Linked DNA regions of Nitrosospira lacus. The protein of the gene in region 1 interacts with the protein of each later gene in a pairwise test. Links are inferred from orthologs where the notes say so. Each region holds a gene or a part of one and is shown on either strand. Other genes may lie near its edges.

Region 1 (4,235 bases):
CGGATGCGCTGAAGCGAGCGGAGGGTTTTGCCATGCTCGAAATTGACGCTGCCGTTCGCTTGCGGGAAGCTGGTTATCGCCAGACCATTTTACTGCTGGAAGGTTTTTTTTCCATGGCGGAATTGGCATGGATCGAGCAGTACCATTTAAGCACCGTAGTCCATCATCACGAGCAACTGGCGATGTTATCAGCGTACAGAGCGCACGGCAGGCTGGATGTATTTCTGAAGCTTAATACCGGCATGAACCGCCTGGGTTTCACGCCCGAGCAATTTCATGCTGCGCTGGAAACATTGAAAGTCAATTCCTTTGTCGGTCAGATTACGCTCATGACCCATTTGGCCCGCGCCGATGAGTCCGCTGGAAACGAAAGCGTTGCCGCGCAGTTGCAATGCTTCAATGCTGTTGCCGAAGCGCGGAATCTGCCGCGCTCGCTGGCCAACTCCGCCGCTATCCTGCGCTGTCCCGACACGCACGCGGACTGGGTGCGGCCCGGTATCATGCTTTATGGGGCCTCGCCCTTCGCTGACAGAACCGCTAAAGAACTGGATTTGCATCCGGCAATGACCATATCGAGTAAAATTATCGCGGTTCAACAGCTCAAGTCAGGAGACGGAGTGGGATATGGCCATATGTTTCGTGCTGACCGGCCAATGCGTATCGGTATTGTGGCGGGCGGCTATGCCGACGGTTACCCCCCATATCGATAAAATTTACCGCGTTCAACAGCTAAGTCAGGAGACGGAGTGGGATAGGCCATATGTTTCGTGCTGACCGCCAATGCGTATCGGTATTGTGGCGGGCGGCTATGCCGACGGTTACCCCCGCCATGCCCCCGCCGACACTCCGGTGCTGGTGAATGGCAGGCGTACCCGACTTGTCGGGCGCGTATCCATGGATATGCTGCATGTGGATCTGAGTGGAATTGAAGGGGCCGGCGTAGGCAGCCCTGTAACACTCTGGGGGAAGGAGTTGCCCGTGGATGAGGTAGCGCAGTCGGCCGGTACAGTGAGCTATGAGCTGCTCTGTGCTCTGGCACCCCGCATGAGAGTGGTCACGTAAGAAACATAAATCCGGAGGTTGACCGCTTATTTTTTAGTCCGGCACCATAGCTCGTAATGATTTTTGCCTCACCCGGCCTCCCCTTTGGGGTGAGGCTCCCACGGGATGATTGCCCGATTTTTGCGGCACATGGCTGTGTTGCAACGCCTTGGAATGGGACTATTTCGCGTTGTTGCGCTTATTCTGTACTCCAAGAACCGCACACTCCACCCTGCCCGACGACCGGATTCAGGACGAAAAAAGGCGGTCAACCTGACCGCCTTTTTAATCTGGTGAAGTCCAAAATTCCGGGTTATTCGATTTTCGCCTTACCGCGAAGGTCGCCGACAAAGGTCGCAAACTGACGTTGCAATACGCGTTGCGCCAGATTCTGCTTTATTTCCTCGAATGGCGGAATTTTCAAGGGGCGTATGTCATCCAGGCGGATTACGTGCCAGCCAAAGGGAGTTTTCACGGGTTGTTCGGTAAGCTGGCCCTTGGTCATTTTCGTTAATGCTTCGGCAAAGGGTTGGACATAGCTGGCGGCGGGACTCCAGTCGAGTTCGCCACCTTTGCTTTTGCTGCCGGAATCAATGGATTTTTCTTGCGCAATCTTATCCAACTTGCCGCCTTTCTTGATCCGCGCGATGATGTCTTTTGCTTCCGCCTCGGTAGCAACCAGGATGTGATGTGCCTTGTATTCTTTATCGCCCATTTGGGTTTTCAGCGATTCATATTCTTTCTTCAGCTCTTCGTCGCTGACCGGGTGATTCTTCACATAATCAATTTGATATGCCCTTACCAATGCTGTCAGACGGGCAATTTCAAGCTGGGATACGAAATCCGGGTCCTTGTCGAGCCCTTTTTTCAGAGCTTCCTGCGCTATGACTTCCTCGGTTATGAGATCCTCACGCAAGGTCTTCCTGGTTTCAGGGCTATCGGCTTGACCTTGGGCGGCCCGCGCTTTCACTATAAATTCAAGGCGCGATTGGGGGATTGACACTCCATTCACCTTCGCCATGGATGGGCTGGATTGGGCCTGGACAGTCGTTACGGCGATCAGGCCAGAAATACCGAGCACCGTCAATTGAGAGAGTTTCATAAAACGCATGGGTTTTCCTTGTCAGTGGATTGAATCGAATCAAATTTCTTCGGGAGTATACGCTTTTACGCTCAGTGCGTGAATATCCTTATGCATCATCTCTTTTAACGCGGTATAGACTAAGCGGTGCCGGGCCAGAAGGGATTTACCGAAAAATTCGCGTGAGACAATGGTGAGAACGTAATGTCCGCCACCACTTTTAGCGCCCTCATGCCCCGCATGCCTGGCGCTCTCATCCATGATCTGAATCTGCTCCGGATCAAGAATGGCAAGCTTTTGTCTGATCAATTCAATTGTGCTCACCATGCTTTACCTTATGGTAAAACTTTCTTGAACGGTTTGACTGTCAGTCTTGCATATACGCCAGATGTGGCATAGGGATCGGTTTCCGCCCAGTTGCGCGCCGCTTCGAGTGATTCAAATTCTGCGACAATAAGGCTGCCGGAGAACCCGGCGGGGCCGGGGTCGGGACTATCGATCGCCGGGTAGGGTCCCGCCAGAACCAGACGCCCCTCTCGCCGCAATTCGTTAAGGCGCTCCAGGTGTGCGGCGCGGACCGCCAAGCGTTTTTCCAGGCTGTCCGGAATATCTTCGCCGCTGATCGCATAGAGCATCATGCCTCCTTATCCCCTTTGTCTTCCATATATTTTCCCAACATCAGTCCTTGCAATACGACAAATACCAGCATCAGTCCCATGAACCCGAACAGCTTGAAATTGACCCAAGTTTCAGTGGAATAATTAAAGGCTACATAGAGATTGGCGCCACCCATCAATGCGAAAAATGCTGCCCAACTGGCATTGAGGCGAGTCCATATGGGTTCCGGAAGCGCAATCTGCTCTTTCATCATGACACGAATCAAATTCTTTTTGAAAACCGCGTGGGCCAGCAGCAGCGCTCCCGCGAAAAGCCAGTAGAGGACGGATGGTTTCCACTTGATGAAAGTTTCATCTTGCAGTATCAGCGTGGCACTGCCGAAGATGACGATGATAACAAGGCTTACCCAAAGCATGGTTTCAACCTTCCGATGGCGAAACCATACCCAGCCGATTTGCGCAAAAGTTGCGACAATAGCTACAGCGGTGGCAGCGTAGATTCCATAAACCTTGAATGTAATGAAAAACAGAATAACCGGAAAGAGATCAAAAAGAAACTTCATAAATGTCGATACGGTTTACGGTTGATTGAGAAAACGATTATGTCGGCTAATCTGCAAAAGGCTATTCAATTTCATATATAACCGGGATGTAAGCGATTAAAAAAATTGAAATTTTCTATAATTGAGCCGTTTCCCCGGTTCATCCTGACGAAGTGCTTTTTACCCCCTCAGGTTTATAATTCCGCTACCGGTATGGATATTGCTATCCGGAAAGCTGATTAATACGGATTCATACCATGTCAGCACGCGCCTCAATGCAGGTGTACCGGTGCGACTTCTCCTTCGTCTGGAAATTCAGTATGCACCACTTCACCCTCCGGATTTGGAAATAGCGGCGCGCCGCATTCTTCGCAATATTCCAGAAGGAAGTGATTGTCCAGCACTGTGGTATGCGTGATACCGCATTCCCGCAGCGTCGTTTCGATTTGTGTCACAGTGTCGCTGTTTTCATCTTCGTCACCTACCAGCGCCCAGACGATGCCATAGAGGACTTCGTCGCGATCCTTGAGGGTAAAGCTTACCCGGTATTCCTCCAGCCACTGGTCGTAAAAGGGCGCGATGACTGCGCGCAGCCTGTTTGCGGAAATATTCAATGTTGATTGCAGAAAATCGATGGTGGCATGCGTAGAATAGGGCCGGGCAAGGCGATCCGCCATGCGCCATGCCGAAAAGAAGCCATCGGGTATTACCAGTTCGAACGCACAACCTTGAAATAGCGGCCGAAGGGCTTCGGTGCCATGAGTCTGCCATGCAAGCAGTGTATCCTGTTTGGAAAACTTTACGCCGAGCGGATGCGTGCTCTTGTCCGTGCCGGATCCGTCGGCTTCCTGCCATCGGAACATGGATTTTCCCTGCGGAACGGCGATTGCACCGAGGAGATAACGGGTATCGGACAGAAATCGTCCGGTTTCAGCCAGTTGGCGAGGATTTATG
Region 2 (3,717 bases), 2.3 Mb from region 1 along the record:
GCTGGAAGAAGGGGGTGCGGATGTGGTCATTGGATCGGAACACAAGCGGCAGCGGGGTATTGTCCATCACCCGCTGTTCCGTTTCGAGATTCTCGCAGTATTGGCACCGGAGCATCCCTTGCGCGCAAAGCGGATCCTGCATGCGGCGGACTTCGCCGATGTCACGCTTATTACCTATCCGGTGCCGGAAGATCGCATCGATCTGATTCTCAACGTTCTGAAACCCGCCGGTATCCAGCCACAGCGGCGCACAGCGGAACTGACCGTCGCCATCCTGCAACTGGTTGCCAGCCGCCGCGGTGTCGCCGCACTACCCAGCTGGGGTATCAAGAACTATGTTGATCACGACTATGTGATTGCCCGCCGCATTGGCGCCAATGGCCTATGGAGCGACCTGTATGCGTCAACACTCAAGGAAACGGCATCCCGCCCCTATCTGCGGGACTTCCTGACAACCGCAAGGAATACCTGCTTCACTACATTGGACGGAATTATCCCGCTGGAATGACGGTTTCACTGACCGGACAGCAATACACGAAGGAATCGGTAAAAACGGAAGGGGAAAAATCAGGGAAGATGATTACTCAAAACCGGTGAGCAAACGTCTTATCGTTTGCTCACCGTTAATGCTAGCTTAGTGTATCGTAACCGCAGCTTCTTCCTCGCAAGCCAGGTCTGAGCAGTAATTCTCGTAGATTCCGTCGAGAAATCCCCATAGCGCATCGCATGCCCGGGTGGTGGCCGCCAGCACTTCGGCCTGCTTTTCCGGCGTATCGGCAAAGCGCTCGATCAATGCCCATTCCGCTTGCGAGTGGTGCACGTCCGCTTCCTGGTGCACCGTGAAAAACTCGTAACTGTCCGGGTCATCCATTCCATAGAACTTTGCCAGCCCGTCAATTTTTACGGCCGCAATTGCCGGTACTTGCGATTCAAACGCGTGCATCGCCGCAAGTCCAGCATAAAACGGCTCGTTCAGGCAGATGTCCCGGTAGGTCGACACCAGCCTCGCGGTCCCCGGCAAGGCGGCGGCATTGGCCAGGCTCTTGTCGCTGGAACCCAGCGCCAGGGCGAAAGTCTTCCACAGGGCGGGATGGTTCTTTTCACCGTGCTCTTCGCTGATCAGATTCTTCAATACTTCCTGGCGCACGCTGATGTCGCCGCTGTGCGTTTCGCTATGATGATGCGGGGTATTGAAATGCACCGCGCTCAGATAGGTCGGCTCGGCCAGCACATTATGAAAATACTGCTCCGCGTAGTGGCGTAATTGCTCCTTCGATAGCTTGCCTTCGGTCCACGCCACATAAAAAGGATGCTTGAGCAGATGCCGCGCATCAATGATGGAGTCTATCCTTTGCTTAAGAGATACGTTGGTTGTCATGGTTTTCCTCTTCAACAGAGATGGGTAATCGAGCAGCATATCATCCCGAAATAATATCGTGAAGTCAAATTTGGCGACTAAATTACCGTTGCCATAAATTAGGCGCCAATATAGCCCTACCCGTAAAACCATTCCTTGCCGCATCCACTTGCGCCTTATTAACGGCTACACTGCTGTCTTTATCGGTTTTACCTGCCTTTGGATTACCTTTATGGATGAGCAATCCAGCCTGCTGGCGTTATTCACCAGCAGTTTTCTTGCCGCCACATTGCTCCCCGGTGGCTCGGAAGCAGTGCTATTCGGCGTTTTGACCGCCTATCCCGAGCTTTACTGGTCTGCCTTGGGGATCGCCTCGGTGGGCAATACCCTGGGCGGTATGAGTTCATACGCTATCGGGCTTCTCCTGCCTGATGAAAAAGCATTTCTGAAAAAATCCGGAGGGAATATGCGTGGACTGGCGTGGGTGCGTAACTATGGCAGTCCGGTACTCTTTCTGGCCTGGGTACCGATCATCGGCGATCTGTTGTGTGTCGCTGCGGGGTGGCTTCGGATCAACTGGATACTGGCAATGCTGTTCATGGCTGCCGGAAAGTTCGCGCGTTACTGGGCAATCGCGGCGGCCATGAGTCCCTAGCTCAATTGGCTGTTTGCCCGATAAAAAATCCGGCTGCTGACTTATCGGCCAGCTTATCGGTTCTCGCCGATTCTATCGGTCCTCTATCGATCCTTGCGCAAGATCAAACCATCTCCGTCATTTCTGAAGCAGCTTCTGCAGTTCACCGCTCTGGTACATTTCCGTCACGATGTCGGACCCACCGACAAACTCGCCGTTGATATAAAGCTGCGGAATGGTCGGCCAGCTTGAGTACTCCTTGATGCCCTGCCGGATTTCCGGTTCGGCAAGCACGTCCACCGCGAAAAGATTATCCACCCCGCACGCATTGAGGACTTTCACCGCATGGGCGGAGAAACCGCACTGGGGGGCTTGCGGCGTACCTTTCATGTAGAGCACCACGGGATGGGTGGTCACTTGCTGTTTGATGGTTTCTTGCGTATTCATGTCTGGCTCCTCGTCAATTTAATCAATCTGAAATCAGATTATGGGAAATGAAACTGTTTTTCAAGAGATAGGGTTCATTCATCTCGGTCAATATATCCCAACATCACATTCTAACAGCTTCTCGCGGGAAACTTCCAAGCCGTCCGCCACTGATCCGCATTATGCCTGCCAGATCAGGATGGGAAAACACCCCGCGGAAACCCGCTTTACCCAGCAGATGCCTGCATGCTTGCGCCTGATCATAGCCATGTTCGAACAGCAGCACACCGTCCGCAACCAGATAACGGGGAGCGGACGTGATGATGCAGCGAATGCAGTCAAGGCCGTCGCTACCTGCTTCTCCCGTGAGTGCCATGCGAGGCTCGAAGCGCAGGTCGCCCTGAGCGAGATGAGGGTCACCGCTGGCAATGTAGGGAGGATTGGAGACAATGAGATCGAATCTTTCCCCGGAAAGCCCACCAAACCAATCGGCTTCGATGATGCGCACATTGCTCACATTGAGCTGCCGGGCATTCATTTTGGCTACGGCCACGGCATCGGACGAGAAATCCACCGCCACGATATCGGCTAGCGGACGATGCCTGGCTAGGGTCAATGCGATGGCGCCACTTCCGGTCCCCAAGTCAAGAACCTTGCAAGGACGGTCCGGAGAAATCCGTTGCAACGCCAAATCCACCAGCAATTCGGTTTCGGGCCGGGGAATGAGTACCGCCGGCGTAACATTGAAATCCAGGCTGTAAAACTCACGTTTTCCCACAAGATAGGCGACCGGCTCGCCATGAACGCGCCGTGTCGTCAACAGGCAAAAAGATTGCGCTTGTTCCGCAGTAAGCTCTTGCTCGGGATGGGTGGCCAGATGGGCGGGGCTGACGCTGAGCACACTTTGCAGCAGCATCCGCGCGTCGGTATCGCCAATGTCCCGGCGCGCTTGGTGGAGCGCTTGCAATATGGTGATTTGCGGCATCGCGGGATTCAATAATCGCGCAAAAATGGGAGTTTAATACCGAGATCGCCTACTCGCCCATCGCCGCCAATTGCTCTGCCTGATGCTCGGACATGAGTGCTGAGCACAGTTCGCTCAAGTCTCCATCCATGATCTGCTCGATCTTGTAAAGCGTGAGATTGACTCGGTGATCGGTTATTCGGCCTTGCGGAAAGTTATAGGTACGAATGCGTCCCGCGCGGTCGCCGCTACCGATAAGCGATTTGCGGGTAGCCGCCTGTTTGCTCTGCTGTTCCTGCGTTTGCTTATCGCGGATGCGCGCGGCCAGAACGCTCA

What was found. Proteins that work in one complex are often made in the same cells at the same time.
Region 2: the proteins of EBAPG3_RS13560 (region 1) and grxD interact in binary tests that used the Escherichia coli proteins (3 or more experiments, as listed by UniProt). The link is inferred for Nitrosospira lacus from one-to-one orthologs.

What each region holds. Positions count from the first base shown.
Region 1 is NZ_CP021106.3:2,970,674-2,974,908, reverse strand. What follows is about bases 817-3,482. They hold EBAPG3_RS13560 (BolA family protein), read right to left. Parts: upstream 2,450-3,482; coding sequence 2,183-2,449; downstream 817-2,182. Other genes in these bases: EBAPG3_RS13550 (septation protein A), read right to left, coding at 2,757-3,302; EBAPG3_RS13555 (YciI family protein), read right to left, coding at 2,458-2,757; EBAPG3_RS13565 (peptidyl-prolyl cis-trans isomerase), read right to left, coding at 1,355-2,152. Also shown: alr (alanine racemase), read left to right, coding at 1-710; EBAPG3_RS13545 (DUF2863 family protein), read right to left, coding at 3,554-4,235. UniProt on the Escherichia coli protein: Transcriptional regulator that plays an important role in general stress response. Has many effects on cell morphology, cell growth and cell division. Acts by regulating the transcription of many genes, including dacA (PBP-5), dacC (PBP-6), ampC and mreB.
Region 2 is NZ_CP021106.3:707,689-711,405, reverse strand. What follows is about bases 785-3,717. They hold grxD (Grx4 family monothiol glutaredoxin), read right to left. Parts: upstream 2,439-3,717; coding sequence 2,130-2,438; downstream 785-2,129. Other genes in these bases: prfA (peptide chain release factor 1), read right to left, coding at 3,452-3,717; prmC (peptide chain release factor N(5)-glutamine methyltransferase), read right to left, coding at 2,542-3,402; EBAPG3_RS03245 (YqaA family protein), read left to right, coding at 1,590-2,012; EBAPG3_RS03250 (4-aminobenzoate synthase), read right to left, coding at 785-1,378. Also shown: EBAPG3_RS03255 (LysR family transcriptional regulator), read left to right, coding at 1-508; more of EBAPG3_RS03250, read right to left, coding at 635-784. UniProt on the Escherichia coli protein: Monothiol glutaredoxin involved in the biogenesis of iron-sulfur clusters.